DNA from 2 places in the Escherichia sp. E4742 genome. Region 1 is predicted to be linked to the other one. Evidence: predicted binding sites of a transcription regulator. Region 1 holds the regulator's gene; the other holds the start of a gene.
The links. The regulator Fur, encoded in region 1, represses iron uptake genes when iron is present. The targets are predictions, from matches to a motif close to ATAATAATGAGAACNACTATCAA.

Region 1 (9,283 bases):
GCGGCGAGAAAACCTACGGGCTGGTGGTGGTGGAACCGGGGAATCTGCGCCAGTTGATGATCCCGGAACAACAGCGCCTGCTGGAGACGTTTACGCTGTTAGTCGCCAATGCGCTTGAGCGGCTGACGCTGACCGCCAGCGAAGAACAGGCGCGGATGGCAAGCGAACGTGAACAGATCCGCAACGCCCTGCTGGCGGCGCTTTCGCACGATTTACGCACTCCGCTTACAGTGCTGTTCGGTCAGGCAGAAATCTTAACGCTCGATCTGGCAAGCGAAGGATCGCCCCACGCCCGCCAGGCCAGCGAGATTCGTCAGCATGTGCTGAACACTACCCGACTGGTGAATAATCTACTGGATATGGCGCGAATTCAGTCCGGCGGCTTTAATTTGAAGAAAGAGTGGTTAACGCTGGAAGAAGTGGTCGGCAGCGCGCTGCAAATGCTGGAACCGGGTTTATCGTCGCCCATCAACCTTTCTCTGCCAGAACCGCTGACCTTAATCCACGTTGACGGGCCATTATTTGAACGGGTATTAATTAATCTGCTGGAGAACGCGGTGAAATACGCGGGTGCGCAGGCCGAAATTGGTATCGATGCCCACGTTGAGGGCGAGAAGCTACAACTGGATGTCTGGGATAACGGCCCCGGTCTTCCGCCAGGCCAGGAGCAGACTATTTTCGATAAGTTTGCTCGAGGGAATAAAGAGTCGGCGGTGCCAGGTGTAGGGCTTGGGCTGGCAATTTGTCGGGCGATTGTGGATGTACACGGCGGTACCATTACCGCGTTCAACCGACCGGAAGGTGGTGCCTGTTTTCGTGTTACACTTCCCCAGCAAACTGCCCCTGAACTTGAAGAATTTCATGAGGATATGTGACAAACGTTCTGATTGTTGAAGATGAACAGGCTATTCGTCGCTTTCTGCGCACGGCGCTGGAGGGCGACGGTATGCGCGTCTTTGAAGCCGAAACGCTGCAACGGGGACTGCTGGAAGCGGCGACTCGTAAGCCAGATTTGATTATTCTCGATCTCGGCCTGCCCGATGGCGATGGGATTGAGTTTATCCGCGACCTGCGCCAGTGGAGCGCGGTGCCGGTGATTGTGCTTTCCGCACGTAGCGAAGAGAGCGACAAAATCGCCGCGCTGGATGCCGGAGCTGATGATTACCTGAGTAAGCCGTTTGGTATTGGCGAATTGCAGGCCCGCCTGCGTGTCGCTTTACGCCGCCACTCTGCCACCACCGCGCCCGATCCGCTGGTGAAATTTTCCGATGTTACCGTCGATTTAGCCGCCCGGGTGATTCACCGGGGTGAGGAAGAGGTACATCTCACGCCTATTGAGTTCCGTCTGCTGGCCGTGCTGCTCAACAATGCCGGAAAAGTGCTCACCCAGCGCCAGTTACTCAACCAGGTATGGGGACCAAACGCGGTTGAACACAGCCATTATTTGCGGATTTATATGGGGCATCTGCGACAAAAACTGGAACAAGACCCGGCCCGACCTCGCCATTTTATTACTGAAACCGGTATTGGGTATCGGTTTATGCTTTAGGCGGTTGAATTACCGGATGCGGCGTAAACGCTTTATATGGCCTACGTAATGCTCCCGTAGGCATGATAAAACGCGCTAGCGTCGCATCAGGCATTGGCACTCATATCGAAATGTTTAATGCGTATTTATCGCTTTCAACTCTTGCTGGCATTTTTCTGACTGGCAGCGTCGCAACTCAATAATCCCGACATGCATCATCGAACCAGAAAATCCGCTTTCGCTGACATAATCCTCATTAATTATCGGTCGAGTGCCAGGCTTGCCCTGACAAATCCTCATAAAAAATGAGGTGTAGCACTGCCAACCGTGATTTAAACTGGTCTTTTCTTGTGCTGACATATCATGGAGATAAGTAATTTCTTTTTCGTTTCCGGCTGACAACTGCCAGCGGCGGGTATTATCAGGTAAGTTATCGCCACGGCAATTTGTCTTACACTGGGAAGGCGCAATATTCACTGCAATGCTACCCGTTAATCCTCTGGTTTTATCTTTAGGGGTCAGTAACCAGTCACCAGCCAATGATGATTGTTCAGGTTGGGCGCATGCAGTTAGCAGTAATGTGGCGGCAATGAATGCCACTCTGACGACCAGACTCCTTTTGGTCTTCATTTGGAATTCCCTTGGGCTATTCAGTTTGTTGGCAAAGTGCGCTTTGGTCATACTGGATGCTACAAAATCGCGCAAATTCAATATATTGCACCATCCTCGTAGGCCTGATAAGCGTAGCGCATCAGGCAGTCATAAGTAAAAAAGGGCGATCTTCCGACCGCCCTTTTTCTTATTTTCTGTGATTACGCGTTTTTCAGAACTTCGCTAACAATCTCAACCGCTTCTTTCTCGATCTGCTTACGATGTTCTTCACCAAGGAAGCTTTCGCAGTAGATCTTGTATGCGTCTTCGGTGCCTGACGGACGCGCGGCGAACCAGCCGTTGTCAGTCATCACTTTCAGGCCGCCGATAGAAGCACCGTTGCCAGGCGCTGCGGTCAGGCGCGCGGTGATAGGGTCGCCTGCCAGAGTGCTGGCGCTCACCATTTCCGGAGACAGCTTAGACAGCGCCGCTTTTTGTGCGGAAGTCGCTGCTGCCTGCAAACGGTTATAGCTCGGCGCACCAAAGCGTTTCGCCAGTTCGTTGTAGTGTTCCTGCGGGTTCTTACCGGTGACTGCGGTAATTTCCGCCGCCAGCAGACACATAATGATGCCGTCTTTATCGGTCGACCACGGCGTGCCGTCGAAACGCAGGAAGGAAGCGCCTGCACTCTCTTCGCCGCCAAAGCCGAAGCTACCGTCGAACAGACCATCAACAAACCATTTGAAACCTACCGGTACTTCTACCAGCTTGCGACCCAGGTCATTGACCACACGGTCAATCATCGCAGATGAAACCAGCGTTTTACCGACGGCAACATCTTTGCCCCACTGCGGACGATGCTGGAACAGGTAGTTGATCGCCACCGCCAGGTAGTGGTTCGGGTTCATCAAACCAGCTGGAGTGACGATACCGTGACGGTCATAATCCGGGTCGTTGGCAAACGCCAGGTCAAACTTATCACGCAGCGCCAGCAGGCCCGCCATCGCACACTCAGAGGAACAGTCCATACGGATTGCGCCGTCTTTATCGAGGTGCATAAAGCGGAAGGTTTGATCGACCTGATCGTTAACAATGGTCAGGTTGAGGTTGTAATACTCGCCAATGCGCTTCCAGTATTCGATACCGGAACCGCCCAACGGATCAACACCCAGCGTCAGGCCAGCTTTCTGAATCGCTGCCATATCAACGATATCGGCCAGACCTTCTACGAACGGTTGCACCAGATCTTGCTCTTTTACATGACCAGATGCCATCGCTTCGTCGAGGGAGATACGCTTCACGCCTTTCAGGCCATCGGCCAGCAGCGCGTTGGCCCTGTCTTCCACCACTTTAGTGACGTTGGTATCAGCCGGGCCACCATTTGGCGGGTTGTACTTGATACCACCGTCTTCCGGCGGGTTATGGGACGGCGTAATCACGATACCATCTGCCAGCGGGCCACCTTTTTTATTGTGAACCAGAATGGCATTAGAGACGGCAGGTGTCGGAGTGAAGCCATTGTTTTCCTGCACAATAACGTCTACACCGTTCGCTGCCAGCACTTCCAGTACAGAAATAAACGCAGGTTCGGACAGGGCGTGAGTATCTTTACCCACATAGCAAGGGCCAGTGATGCCGTTTTTCGCCCGTTCTTCGGCAATCGCCTGAGCAATAGCCAGAATGTGCGGCTCGTTAAAGCTATGGCGCGCTGCACTGCCACGGTGACCGGAAGTACCGAATTTCACCGCGTGCTCCGCATTCCCTGCTTCTGGTTTCAGTACATAATATTGCGCCGTCAGTTGGGCGACGTTTATCAAATCACTCTGCTGTGCAGGTTGGCCTGCACGATTGTGGATTGCCATTGCTTTGTCCTTTATCTGCAACGTTGTTTTAAATTGTCCCGCAAACCTTTTCAATCAATTCCGCCGGGAATTGCATCGACTGCATGATGTGTTCAATCATGCTGCATTTACGGCCAGTGTTAGTGTTGGTGATCACCCAATACGGCGTGCCTGGCACATGTTTCGGCTTGGTCTGATTACCATTTTTCAGCAGAGTTTGCTCATCTGCTGCAAAGTAAACGCGCGTGCGACCGTGCAACGATTCCGTTGCCTCAGCAAACGCCTGGGCGTCAAGAGAATATAGTGTAGACAACAGCAGCATAAAGCGATTGACTGCTCGCTTTTGCTCTGCGTATTCATCGGAAAGCAAAAGTTCACGCATCGCGCGCACTTTGTCTTTCACCGTTTTGATCGGCTTCGCTTCGACGATAGCAGGCGACGCAATGCGAACCTCTTTCGTCACCGGAGCAACAGGCTGTGATGCGGCGGAAAATTTCAACATACGCCGTAAAATGTCGGATGCGCTCTCGCCGATATGCTTAGTGTGGCTGGCAATATAGCTGTAGAGTTCATCATCAACTTCAATCGTTTTCATCTTAATCCAGTGCGGTGTCTTAGCTGAATACAAGTCGCCAGGAGTATATGAATAAATCCCGGCAGCGGATAGCGTCAAGCCTGGCTTGCAGAAAAAATCGGATTAAACCTTATTTGTTGCAGCCCTGTGGCACAATGGTCAACATAATACCCTAACCCAACTACACGAAAAAAAGAACTTTGCCATGAAATTGAATATCCGCGCGCAATCTGCACAAAATCAGCACAATAATTCTCCCATCGTCCTCGTCCACGGGTTGTTTGGTAGCCTTGACAACCTCGGCGTGCTGGCGCGCGACCTGGTAAACGATCACAATATCATCCAGGTTGATATGCGTAACCACGGACTTTCGCCACGAGATCCACACATGAATTACCCGGCGATGGCCCAGGATCTTGTTGATACTCTGGATGCGCTGCAGATCGATAAGGCGACATTTATTGGTCACTCAATGGGGGGGAAAGCTGTGATGGCACTGACCGCGTTGGCGCCCGATCGCATCGAGAAACTGGTAGCGATAGATATCGCTCCGGTGGATTATCACGTACGCCGTCATGATGAAATTTTCGCAGCTATCAACGCGGTCAGTGGATCCGACGCGCAAACGCGCCAACAGGCCGCTGTAGTGATGCGCCAATATATTAATGAAGAGGGCGTGATTCAATTCCTGCTGAAATCTTTTGTTGACGGTGAGTGGCGTTTTAACGTGCCAGTATTATGGGATCAGTATCCACATATTGTTGGCTGGGAGAAAATTCCGGCATGGAACCACCCTGCTCTGTTTATTCCTGGCGGCAATTCCCCGTATGTTACTGAACAGTATCGTGATGATTTGCTGGCGCAATTCCCACAAGCACGGGCGCATGTCATTGCAGGCGCGGGTCATTGGGTACACGCAGAAAAACCGGATGCTGTGCTGCGGGCTATCCGTCGCTATCTTAATGATTAACGCAACTGATTAAAAACCCAGCGTCCGCGCGGCATTCCGCGCGTGGGCGTTGGCGAGATTCCTCACGCTGTTGTATTATGGCGGGCTATCCATCCGGGCAGGCGCCTGGCTGATTGTTTCCCCCGAAGTCACCAAGATCATGGCCAAAGAACAAACGGACCGTACGACATTAGATCTGTTCGCGCACGAGCGTCGACCGGGACGACCGAAAACCAATCCGCTTTCGCGCGATGAACAGCTGCGTATTAATAAACGCAACCAGCTAAAACGCGACAAAGTACGTGGCCTTAAGCGTGTCGAACTGAAGCTGAACGCGGAAGCTGTCGAGGCGCTGAACGAGCTGGCGGAGTCGCGCAATATGAGCCGTAGCGAACTGATCGAAGAGATATTGATGCAGCAACTGGCGGCGCTGCGTAATCAGGGCATCGTTTAAATATCCACTTTCGTGTAGCACAGTGTGCAGTCCTGCTCGTTTGCTGATTCCGCAAGACTGCCTGTTCTGCTATGATTGCCTTTATCCGTGGGCAATTTGCCACCCCCATTTCAATAAGTTTCAAGAGGTTATTTCACTCATGGCTATCACTGGCATCTTTTTCGGCAGCGACACCGGTAATACCGAAAATATCGCAAAAATGATTCAAAAACAGCTTGGTAAAGACGTTGCCGATGTCCATGACATTGCAAAAAGCAGCAAAGAAGATCTGGAAGCTTATGACATTCTTCTGCTGGGCATCCCAACCTGGTACTATGGCGAAGCACAGTGTGACTGGGACGACTTCTTCCCGACTCTCGAAGAGATTGATTTCAATGGTAAACTAGTTGCGCTGTTTGGCTGTGGCGACCAGGAAGATTACGCAGAATATTTCTGCGACGCCTTAGGCACCATTCGTGACATCATTGAACCGCGCGGCGCGACCATCGTCGGTCACTGGCCAACTGCGGGCTACCATTTCGAAGCATCAAAAGGTCTGGCGGATGATGACCACTTTGTCGGCCTGGCTATCGACGAAGACCGTCAGCCAGAACTGACCGCCGAACGTGTAGAAAAATGGGTAAAACAAATTTCTGAAGAACTGCATCTCGACGAAATTATCAATGCCTGATGTACTGCGGCGTAGACTCATGTCTACGCCGTATTAATAGATAATGCCAATCAAAATAATTGCTACAAATTTGTAACTTTTGCCGTAGTACCTGTACAATGTTCCAGTATTGAAGTGGCCTTGCCGATGTAAATGTAAGCTAAGCCACGTTTTTATTAACAATATTTGCCAGGGACTTGTGGTTTTCATTTAGGCGTGGCAATTCTATAATGATACGCATTATCTCAAGAGCAAATTCTGTCACTTCTCCTAATGAAGTGAACCGCTTAGTAACAGGACAGATTCCGCATGACTGATAACAATACCGCCCTAAAGAAAGCTGGCCTGAAAGTAACGCTTCCACGTTTAAAAATCCTGGAAGTTCTTCAGGAGCCGGACAACCATCACGTCAGTGCGGAAGATTTATACAAACGTCTGATTGATATGGGTGAAGAAATTGGTCTGGCTACGGTATATCGTGTACTGAACCAGTTTGACGACGCCGGTATCGTCACCCGCCACAATTTTGAAGGCGGCAAATCCGTATTTGAACTGACCCAGCAACATCACCACGATCACCTGATCTGCCTCGACTGCGGCAAGGTTATTGAATTTAGTGATGAATCAATCGAAGCGCGTCAGCGTGAAATTGCCGCAAAACATGGCATTCGCCTGACTAACCATAGTCTCTATCTTTACGGTCACTGTGCCGAAGGCGATTGCCGCGAAGATGAGCACGCGCACGAAGGCAAATAAGTCAGCCAGAACGAGAAAAGCCAACCTGCGGGTTGGCTTTATATTGTTGGCATAATGCGCTTTGTTCGTGCCGGATGCGGCGTGAACGCCTTATCCGGCCTACAAATCATCTCAAATTCAATATATTGCATTAAAAGATAGGCCTGATAAGCGCAGCGCATTAGGCAAACTGGCGTTTGCCATAAGTCTCAAGCCAACCTACGGGTTGGCTTTTTTATACAAGGGAAATAAGAAAAGCGAGAGTTACAGCCCTCACTTATTTGTTATTACTGCGAATTTCCTGCCAGACCTTATCACAATCGGCTTTCACAGCCTGGTCATTACCGGTTTGCGTTGCCTGGATGCACTGCTGATAATCCAGCACGCGGACGCTTTCCTGCTCGGCAAATTGCTGATGTTGTTTCTCTTTCTTCAGCACGTTTAACACGCTCTGACAGGCTTCAATTTTTTCCGGCGAACCTTGCGCGGTATTGATACAGGCGCTGTACGCCTCTTTCAGGCGGCTGTCTTCCTGTGGCGCGGTTGATTGCGCACAAGCCACCAGCCCCGATGCCATCATGGCGATGAGAATCAGTTTTTTCATAGCGAATTCCTCAAATGTGCGGCAGGCACAAAACCTGCCGCGTCGGGCATCAGAAGATGGTGAATGGTGCGATTACCATGAATTTCACGTCGCGCTCATCCTGGAAGATGTTACCGTAACCGCCGCCCCAGCTTGGGATGTCGGAGTGGTTGTCGTATTCGGTGAAGTGCAGTTTGAACAACGTGCCTTTGGCGCGACCGTCCTGAATGGTGTAGACCGCATCCAGGCTGTAAGCTGACTCTTCGATAGTCCGGTTCTTGTCGTAGTACGCATCTGGATTGCTCTGCCAGGTCGCAGGTTTAGCATCCCATGCGTAAACGTAGGAAGCGCCGATGGCAAAGCCTGGAAGATTCCAGTTTTTCAGGTCATACATCGCGCCGAAGAAGACCGCTTTTTCGCCGTTGGCGTTAAAGTCAGAACGGTTATCCCACCAGATATCCAGGCGACCGTTCGAGGAAGCGTAGGTTGGGGTCATACGTTGCAGGAAGTATCCCTGCTGACCGTCAGCTTTAACCCAGGTGCCTTCGAGGCGCAAATCCACTACGTCAGCCGCCCGGTAACCAAAGGTCAACGCCTGCAACCAGGCAGTGCCGTCGTAAAGATCGTTGACGCTGCGATCGTCAACTTTATCGCGCGTACCGTAGAATTGGTAGCTGGTGGTTAGCGGGCTACCGGCGATATCAAATTTATAGCTGGCTTTGGCAAAGTACTGATCGATATACCCTTCCGCCTGACCAAACGCCGCTTCCAGCACGAAGTTATTTTTGAAGTCGTATTTCGCACCGATGGAGTGCAGATAATCAACTTTGGTGGTTTTATCGTTCTGATAAAACTCATCCATTTCCAGATGCCACGGCGCTTTGTATTCGTTGGTCCACATGTAGGAGAAACTCAACGCACCAGCATCGCCGTAATCAAAATTCGCCCCGGCTTCCGCACCCTGATAAGTACCCGGCATAAAGCTCCAGTGCGGCGCTAACAGCGTTTGACCAGTTGGCTGAATGTAACCTGCCCTCGCCCACACCGGACCGTATTTAAATTTGGCCGCTGCTTTATACAGGCTTATACCGCTTTTGTCGCCGGACCAGTCTTCGTCATAGGCTTTATTACTTTTTGAAAACGCGATTTCGTTCGGGTGGGAGCTGTCGCCGTTTTCCGCCATTTCAATCGCCGTAAACGCGGCAATATCAAGGCCGAACATATCAGCAGCATAACCGGACTGAAAATCGAGGTTGGCATTCCAGGTGGAGTGAGAAAGGTTGGTTTTGTATTTGTCGCCGTCGGTAACATCTTTACGGTCACGTTCACGCTGCCAGTAATAGATACCACCGGTTAAGGTTGAATCGTCGATGAATCCT
Region 2 (9,283 bases), 1.1 Mb from region 1:
TCGTTGCGCTTTTTCTCACCACCGGAAAAACCAACGTTGACCGAACGCGTTAATAAATCTTCCGGCATCTTCAGGAGAGCGATTTTTTCTTCCATCAAATCCTGAAAATCGAAGCGGTCGAGCGTTTCCTGACCGCGATAACTACGCACCGCATTGAGCGCCGTTTGCAGGAAAAACTGGTTACTGACGCCAGGGATCTCCACCGGATACTGGAAGGCCATAAAGATGCCTTCGCCTGCGCGATCTTCCGGCGACAACGCAAGCAAATCTTTGCCTTTAAACTCAACTGTGCCGTCCGTCACTTCATAATCTTCGCGCCCGGCAAGCGTTGCCGATAAGGTACTTTTACCCGAACCGTTTGGTCCCATAATGGCGTGAACTTCGCCGGGACGAACGTCGAGGCTTAATCCGCGCAGGATAGCTTTATCTTCCACGCTGACGTGTAAATCTTTAATACTTAACATATTTATTCCTTATCCGACGCTATGCTCAAGACTGATGGCGAGGAGTTTTTGTGCTTCAACGGCAAATTCCAGTGGCAGTTCCGAGAACACATCTTTGCAGAAACCATTAACAATCATCGAGATGGCGTCTTCTTCGCTGATCCCGCGCTGCAGGCAGTAAAACAGTTGATCTTCGCCAATGCGCGATGTGGTTGCCTCGTGCTCCAGTTGCGCACTGTTGTTACGACACTCGACATACGGGAAGGTATGCGCCCCGCAGTTGGCGCCAATCAGCATTGAGTCGCATTGAGTGAAGTTGCGTGCATTGGTTGCCGTCGGCATGATTTTCACTAATCCACGATAACTGTTCTGGCTGTGTCCGGCGGAGATCCCTTTCGAGATAATGGTTGATTTAGTGTTTTTACCGATGTGGATCATCTTGGTGCCGGTATCCGCTTGCTGATGACCGCTGGTCAGTGCCACTGAGTAAAACTCACCAATGGAGTTATCGCCGCGCAGAATGCAGCTGGGATATTTCCACGTAATGGCTGACCCGGTTTCTGATTGCGTCCATGACATTTTGCTGTTTTCGCCTTCGCACAAAGCACGCTTGGTGACGAAATTGAGAATACCGCCGGTGTTGTTATCGCCAGGGAACCAGTTTTGTACCGTGGAGTATTTCACCTCAGCGTTTTTATGGATGATGACTTCCACCACCGCCGCGTGTAACTGATAGCTGTCACGCACCGGAGCGGAACAGCCTTCAATGTAGCTGACGTAGCTGTCTTCATCGGCCACCAGAATGGTGCGCTCAAACTGCCCGGTTTTTTCCGCGTTAATGCGGAAATAGGTGGAGAGCTCCATCGGGCAGCGCACGCCTTTAGGCACATAAATAAACGTACCGTCAGAGGCCACCGCCGCATTAAGCGCGGCAAAGAAGTTGTCATTCCCGGGTACCACGGTGCCGAGATATTTCTTCACCAGTTCCGGGTGATCGTGAATCGCCTCGCCAAAGGAACAGAAGATAATTCCCTGCTCCGCCAGTTTTTCGCGATAAGTGGTGGCAACCGAAACAGAGTCGAAAATGGCATCCACCGCCACCTCTTTGCCTTCCCGCACGGGAACGCCCAACTGCTCAAACGCCGCCTCCACCTCTTTACTTAAAAAGGCGTTCGCGCCAGTTTGCTGCACCGCGCCGGGTTCAGACGCGCAGTTGTCGTCACAATTACCGCACGATGGTGCCGAGTAGTAGCTGTAATCCTGATAATTCAGCTTGTCGTAGTGCGCTTTCAGCCAGTGCGGCTCTTCCATCTCCAGCCATGCGCGATAGGCGCTGAGACGAAACTCCAGCATCCACTCCGGCTCATTACGCTTCGCCGAAATTGCGCGCACCACCTCTTCGTTTATGCCCTTAGCCAGCTCATCAGTCGCTAATTGGGTGAAGAATCCTTCTTTATAATTCAGCGGGCCGCCGGTCCATGTTTTGACATCGTCAGTTGCTTCAGTATTACGAGACATAGTACCGCCTATACCCCAAAGCTTTCGCCACAGCCACATTCATTCTGGGCTTTCGGGTTGTGAAATTTGAATATCTGATTGAGTCCTTCGCGAACGAAATCGACTTCCGTGCCATCAATAAACGGCATCGCTTGTAGCGGGACGTACAGCTTCGCGCCGTCACGTTCAAACAGCAGATCATCTTTCTCTGGCTCGCTGACGCTGTCGAGCACATAGCCAAAGCCCGCGCAGCCTGTTTGTTTGACGCCCAAACGCACGCCAACCATACCCGACTGCTTCGCGACTAAATCACGTATATGCGCCGCGGCTGCGGGTGTTAACGTTAAGCCTTGCCAGGCGAAATCCTGTGGATTAAACGTTCCTGAATGCATGTCCATCGATTTACCTCACTTCATCGCTTTCAGCGGATAACAGCATGTTAGTGATAATGATTATCAGTTCAACCCAGCAAACGCAGGGGCTTTAGCGTAAAACATGCTTTTTGCCTGTATTTAATAAGCATAGACCCTGATGAGAGGGTTAACAGGCATGCTAAGAATTAGGTATCTCATTGTTAGATAATGATTATTATCGAACTGGCGTTAAGACTGTGATGGAAAAGAAAAAGTTGTATCGAAAATGACTATTTAAGAGATAGGTAAAAAAGTGGTGAGTTCAGAAATAAGAAAACCCTTAAGTCTGTTCAACACAGACTTAAGGGTTTCTACCCCATCCGGCGCTTATCTCCGGCACTCACAGTGGCTTAGCTCTTGAAGGGGCGATAAGAATAATCTCATAAAGCTAAGCCGGCGTTTTAACACAAACTGCGATTAGTATTCTTCTTAAACAAGATCAAGCGGGTAAAAATGGGGGAAGTCAGAAGAAAGTCGTCAGACCTGGACTGGAGTTAATCCAGGTCGATGGGCGTTCAGACTATGTTCAGTAGGGATTAATGCACGCCCAGACGCCAGGCGAAGTAGATTTCTTCTTTCAGTTCCGTAGACGAAAGAGTAAGCAGATCAGCAAATTCAAGCTCTAGTTGTTTCAGACGCTTGAGATATTGAGCGGGTGAAAGATTGCTTTGGTCACGGCGTAAAAATTCAATGGCCAGCTGGGTGGGATCAAGTTGAGTAGACATAGCATCCTCGCTTTAGACAAGACCTGCACAGTATACCACCGTTTACTGCGCAGATAATAACCAAAAGCAATATGCATCACACTTTTCTGGTGACAACGTCACAAAATGGCGGTCGTCAATCGTGATGAACAACACAAACGCTCGTTTTCATCGAATATTTCGATCTGCCAGACCTGATGCCGCGAACCGAGATGCAACGGTTTGCATACGCCGCGTACCCGCCCTTCTCGTGCCGAGCGGACGTGGTTAGCATTGATTTCCAGACCAACCACTTTTTGCTCACCTTCGGTACATAAATACCCGGCAACTGAACCGATACTTTCGGCCAGTACCACGGAGGCACCTCCATGCAGCAACCCGAAAGGCTGCTTTGTCCGCGAGTCTACTGGCATTGTCGCTTCAAGGGTGTCATCACCAATATGTTCAAAGCGAATATCCAACAACCCCACCATGTTTCCATCACCCATGGCATTCAGTGCTTCAAGGGTGATTTTACGTTTCCATATCATTTAATAATCTCCAGTAATGCCTGCACGGGATGGCGTACCCCCGTGCCTTCAACCCGTTTTACCTGGCTGCGGCAGGAATATCCGGTCGCCAGACAGCGGTTACGCGGCAGTCGCTGCATAGCCTGATGCCAGGATAACTCATAGATCCCGAGCGAATTTTTATGGTTTTTCGCTTCATGTCCGTAAGTCCCTGCCATGCCGCAGCAACCCACGCTGACATTTTCCAGTTTCGCGCCAAAACGGGCAAATATCGCGGCCCATTGTGCTGGTGCACCCGGCAAGGCGGTAACTTCGGTACAGTGACCAAAGAAATACCATGATTCACCGCTGACTGCTGTCACTGGCTGTGACTGAAGCGCGCTTGCCAGCCATTCATTCGCCAGTAAGACGTTAAACTCGCCACGCGCCTCGCCCAGAGCCAGTTTATATTCATCGCGATAACAGAGCACCAGAGCCGGATCGACACCCACCATTGGCATCCCCAGCTTCGCCATACGGTTGAGGAAATCCGCCGTCTTTTTCGCCGTCTTCGCAAAACGATTAAGAAAACCTTTGATATGCTGGGCTTTGCCATTTGGCGAAAATGGCAGTAACACAGGCTGGAAACCTAATTTTTCGACCAGACGGACAAAATCCGCCACCACTTGCGCATCGTAATAGCTGGTAAAGGGGTCCTGCACCACCAGCACCGTGCGCGCTTTCTGCTCTGTACTGAGCGCTTCAAGCTGTTCCAGCGTCATGTTTGCCGAGCGATGCCCCACCATTTGTTGTTGCAGCGACGGCACTGAAAGCAGCGGCAAATCGACCATACCGATGTGTTTTTCCGAGAGTTTGCGCACCAGCGGCTGGTTAATGAAGAAGTTAAAAGTCTTTGGCGCACGCGCCATCAGCGGTGCGTAACTTTCGACCGTTGCCACCAGATGATCGCGCAATGGGCGTAGATAACGTGTGTGATAGAGTTGCAGGAAACGAGAGCGGAACTCCGGTACGTCAATTTTGATCGGACACTGAGTCGAACAGGCTTTACAGGCCAGGCAGCCCGACATTGCCTCTTTCACTTCGTGCGAGAAGTCATATTCGCCTTTATTTGCATGCCAGCTATTGCGCATACGGGCAATTAACGTGCGCAAGCTGACGCCAGACTCTGGTAGCTCTTGCTCCAGTTTCAGAGGATCAACGCCGCGATCCGCCAGCAAACGTAACCATTCACGCACCAGCGTTGCACGCCCTTTCGGTGAATGAATGCGGTTCTGAGTAATCTTCATTGACGGACACATCGGGCTGCGGGCATCAAAGTTGAAGCACAAACCGTTGCCATTACATTCCATTGCCCCGCGCCACTGCTGGCGTACCGCGATGGGGATCTGCCGGTCAAATGTACCACGCTTCACCGCGTCCACTTTCATCATTGGCGCGTCAATACCTTCTGGAGGGCAGATTTTCCCTGGATTTAGTCGGTTATGCGGATCAAACGCCGCTTTAACCTTACGCAGTTCTGCGAAAAGCTCCTCACCGAAAAACGCCGGACTGTATTCGGCACGAAAACCTTTACCGTGCTCGCCCCACAACAAGCCACCGTATTTTGCAGTCAGCGCCACCACGTCATCAGAGATTTGCTTCATCAAGATCTCTTGTTGCGGATCGCACATATCCAGCGCCGGACGGACGTGCAATACCCCCGCATCAACATGACCGAACATGCCATAACTCAAGCCGTGGCTGTCGAGCAGTGCGCGAAATTCAGCAATATAATCTGCCAGATGTTCCGGCGGCACGCAGGTATCTTCGGCAAATGGAATCGGTTTGGCTGCTCCTTTGGCATTGCCGAGCAAGCCGACGGCTTTTTTGCGCATTGCATAAATACGCTCAACACCTGCCAGCTCACTGCACACCTGCCAGCCGATCACCCCTGCCTGCTGGCTGGCAATCAGTTCATCCAGCCGCGCACAGAGTGAATTTACCCGCTCGTCAATCAGCGCCTCATCATCTCCGGCAAATTCAACAATGTTCAGCCCGAGCATCTCTTTGTCTGGCACATTGGTAATCAGTTCGCTGACGGAATGCCAGACAATATCTTCCCGCGCCAGATTCAGCACTTTTGAGTCTACCGTCTCTACCGAAAGCGCACGCGCCTCAACCATAAACGGCGCATTACGCAGCGCGGAGTCAAAAGAGTCATATTTGACGTTCACCAGACGGCGCACTTTAGGCAAGCGCGTAATATCCAGCCGCGCTTCGGTAATAAAGGCCAGCGTCCCTTCTGAGCCGGTCAGAATGCGTGTCAAATCGAACTCGGTCATTTCATCGTTAAAGACATGACGTAGATCGTAACCGGTAAGAAAGCGGTTAAGTTTGGGGAATTTGTCGATGATTAACTGGCGTTGCTGGCGGCAGCGTTGATAAACAGTGTTGTAGATCCGCCCGATAGCGGTATTGGTTTTACCCAACGTTTCAGCAAGTTCGACGGGTAAAGGTTGCGTATCGAGAATATCCCCCCCCAACAACACCGCCCGCACGCCCAACACGTGATCTGACGTTTTCCCATAGACCAGCGATCCCTGGCCGGAAGCATCAGTATTAATCATCCCGCCGAGTGTTGCCCGGTTGCTGGTCGAAAGTTCTGGCGCAAAAAAGTAGCCAAATGGTTTCAGGTACTGATTCAGTTGGTCTTTTATCACCCCGGCCTCAACGCGCACCCAGCCCTCTTCAGGGTTAATTTCGATGATGCGGTTCATATGGCGGGACATATCAACAATAATCCCCTGGTTGAGCGCCTGACCGTTAGTGCCAGTACCGCCGCCACGCGGGGTGAAGATCAGCGATGTATAGCGTTCCTGCGCGGCCAGACGGGCAATTAACGCCACATCTGCGGTTGAACGCGGAAATACCACCGCATCGGGGAGAAGTTGGTAAATACTGTTGTCGGTCGACATTGTCAGACGATCGGCATAGCTTGTTGCCGTATCGCCAGTAAAACCCTGTTGCTCCAGCTCTTGCAAAAAATTAAGCACCAGTTGAACGACGCCGGGTGCCTGGGAAATCTGTGGAATCATTATATTGACCCTTTCCTGCGGTCTGTGATGTAGGTCGATACACTGTTCTTTCAGGCTGCTGCAATAGCGCACTGAAAGGTGATGTTTGTTTACTCTATGGATTTCGAGTTGCAGGAAGGCGGCAAGCGAGTGAACTCCAGGAGCTTACAAAAGTAAGTGACTGGGGTGAACGAACGTAGCCGCAGCACATGCCACTTGAAATACGACGAGTAAATCGTTTGCGTGTTGCCTGAGTTGTTGTACCACATTTTTTTCTAACACGCCCATCAGAATTAAGGGCAGAATCGGCCTGTTAAAAACCGCTGAAATTGCTCATCATTATGCAGGTGAGTTTCGCGTGTTCACGTCGCGTCGACGATTTGACGCACAAAAAAGGTGAAAAGTAGTTATGGTAAATGTTCGTCAGCCCAGGGATGTCGCACAAATTCTGCTTTCGGTGCTGTTTTTAGCCATCATGATTGTGGCATGTCTGTGGATCGTTCAACCCTTTGTTCTCGGCTTTGCATGGGCTGGTACGGTGGTTATCGCCACCTGGCCGGTATTGTTACGTTTGCAAAAGATCATGTTTGGCCGCCGCTCTCTCGCCGTTCTGGTAATGACGTTGCTCCTGGTGATGGTGTTTATCATCCCTATCGCCTTACTGGTTAACAGTATCGTCGACGGCAGTGGCCCGTTAATTAAGGCCATCTCCAGTGGAGATATGACATTACCGGATTTAGCGTGGCTTAATACCATTCCGGTGATTGGCGCGAAGCTGTACGCAGGCTGGCACAATTTGCTGGATATGGGCGGCACGGCGATCATGGCGAAAGTCCGTCCTTATATTGGCACCACTACCACCTGGTTCGTCGGGCAAGCCGCGCATATCGGGCGCTTTATGGTGCATTGTGCCTTGATGCTGCTCTTCAGCGCACTGCTGTACTGGCGCGGTGAACAGGTGGCGCAAGGCATTCGCCATTTTGCGACTCGTCTGGCGGGCGTTCGTGGTGATGCGGCAGTTCTGCTGGCGGCACAAGCTATCCGTGCGGTGGCGCTGGGCGTGGTGGTAACTGCGTTAGTGCAGGCAGTGCTTGGCGGTATCGGTCTGGCCGTTTCCGGTGTGCCTTACGCCACGCTGCTAACGGTATTAATGATCCTCTCCTGCCTTGTCCAGCTTGGCCCGCTACCGGTGTTGATTCCGGCGATTATCTGGCTCTACTGGACCGGTGATACTACCTGGGGCACGGTATTGCTGGTGTGGAGTGGTGTGGTTGGCACTCTGGATAACGTCATCCGCCCAATGTTAATTCGCATGGGCGCAGATTTACCGCTGATTCTGATCCTCTCCGGGGTTATTGGTGGTTTGATTGCTTTCGGTATGATCGGTCTGTTTATTGGTCCGGTACTACTGGCTGTTTCCTGGCGTCTGTTTGCTGCGTGGGTTGAAGAAGTCCCGCCGCCGACTGACCAACCAGAGGAAATTCTCGAAGAGCTGGGCGAAATCGAGAAACCGAATAAGTAATTTCTCATCAGGCGGCTCTGCCGCCTGATTGTTAATCACTGCTAATTGATATTTCATTCCTCCAGTCCGTATTTTCCTGCTTACTGCCATTCAGCTGGTAGTACCTGTCGCAAATCCTTTACAGTTTTTAAACTAATGAGACGAATCTGATCGACGCAAAAAGTCCGTATGCCTACTATTAGCTCACGGTTATAAATCAACATATTGATTTATAAGCATGGAAATCCCCTGAGTGAAACAACGAATTGCTGTGTGTAGTCTTTGCCCATCTCCCACGATGGGCTTTTTTTTAACATTTTTTGCTTCATTACCCCGTCTCTCGTTCTTTCCAATAATGTTGCACAAGATACTGTGACTCTCTTCAAGCCGTAAGCAGGCTGATAATGTTATTTATATTTTATTCTTTTTTTCATGCAGCCAATACACGATGAACGCTTATGAACTCCAGGCACTACGCCATATTTTTGCCATGACTATTGATGAATGCGCGACCTGGATTGCCCAGTCCGGTGACAGTGAAAGCTGGCGTCAGTGGGAAAATGGCAAATGCGCCATTCCTGATCGTGTGGTCGAGCAACTGTTGGCTATGCGTCAGCAAAGAAAAAAACATCTTCATGCCATCATAGAGAAAATAAATAACCGCATCGGCAACAACACCATGCGTTTTTTCCCCGACTTAACCGCGTTTCAACAAGTCTACCCTGACGGCAATTTTATTGACTGGAAGATTTACCAGTCTGTCGCAGCTGAATTATATGCTCACGATCTGGAACGCCTGTGTTGATATTTTAACGGGATACAACGGACGTCATGACAAAAATAATAAACGGATGCTGACATAATAACAGCAACTTTTTAAGCAATATTGCTAAGTAGATCTTATGAAAAATCCCTATCTCCCTACCGCACTGGGGCTGTATTTCAATTACCTGGTGCATGGTATGGGCGTCATTTTGATGAGCCTGAATATGGCCTCGCTTGAGACGCTGTGGCAGACCAATGCCGCGGGCGTTTCGATTGTTATTTCATCATTAGGTATAGGACGATTGAGTGTCTTGCTTTTTGCAGGATTATTATCCGATCGTTTTGGTCGCCGTCCTTTTATTATTCTGGGTATGTGCTGCTATATGGCCTTCTTTTTT

Region 2: sufA (Fe-S cluster assembly scaffold SufA) is a predicted target of Fur. The motif match lies at 2,377-2,399, and genes of this name have one in related genera.

What each region holds. Positions count from the first base shown of each region.
Region 1 is NZ_CP040443.1:3,703,752-3,713,034, reverse strand. Features, by position in the region: gene kdpD (two-component system sensor histidine kinase KdpD) at 1-875, shown strand, start outside; gene kdpE (two-component system response regulator KdpE) at 872-1,549, shown strand; gene FEM44_RS17855 (hypothetical protein) at 1,664-2,158, opposite strand; gene pgm (phosphoglucomutase (alpha-D-glucose-1,6-bisphosphate-dependent)) at 2,341-3,981, opposite strand; gene seqA (replication initiation negative regulator SeqA) at 4,010-4,555, opposite strand; gene ybfF (esterase) at 4,740-5,504, shown strand; gene ybfE (LexA regulated protein) at 5,644-5,937, shown strand; gene fldA (flavodoxin FldA) at 6,077-6,607, shown strand; gene uof (fur leader peptide) at 6,817-6,903, shown strand; gene fur (ferric iron uptake transcriptional regulator) at 6,896-7,342, shown strand; gene chiQ (ChiQ/YbfN family lipoprotein) at 7,599-7,925, opposite strand; gene chiP (chitoporin ChiP) at 7,975-9,283, opposite strand, start outside.
Region 2 is NZ_CP040443.1:4,797,923-4,807,205, forward strand. Features, by position in the region: gene sufC (Fe-S cluster assembly ATPase SufC) at 1-464, opposite strand, end outside; gene sufB (Fe-S cluster assembly protein SufB) at 474-1,961, opposite strand; gene sufA (Fe-S cluster assembly scaffold SufA) at 1,970-2,338, opposite strand; gene FEM44_RS23360 (YdiH family protein) at 2,890-3,078, opposite strand; gene menI (1,4-dihydroxy-2-naphthoyl-CoA hydrolase) at 3,177-3,587, opposite strand; gene ydiJ (D-2-hydroxyglutarate dehydrogenase YdiJ) at 3,584-6,640, opposite strand; gene ydiK (AI-2E family transporter YdiK) at 7,029-8,141, shown strand; RNA gene rprA (antisense sRNA RprA) at 8,327-8,434, shown strand; gene FEM44_RS23385 (YdiL family protein) at 8,569-8,925, shown strand; gene FEM44_RS23390 (MFS transporter) at 9,023-9,283, shown strand, end outside.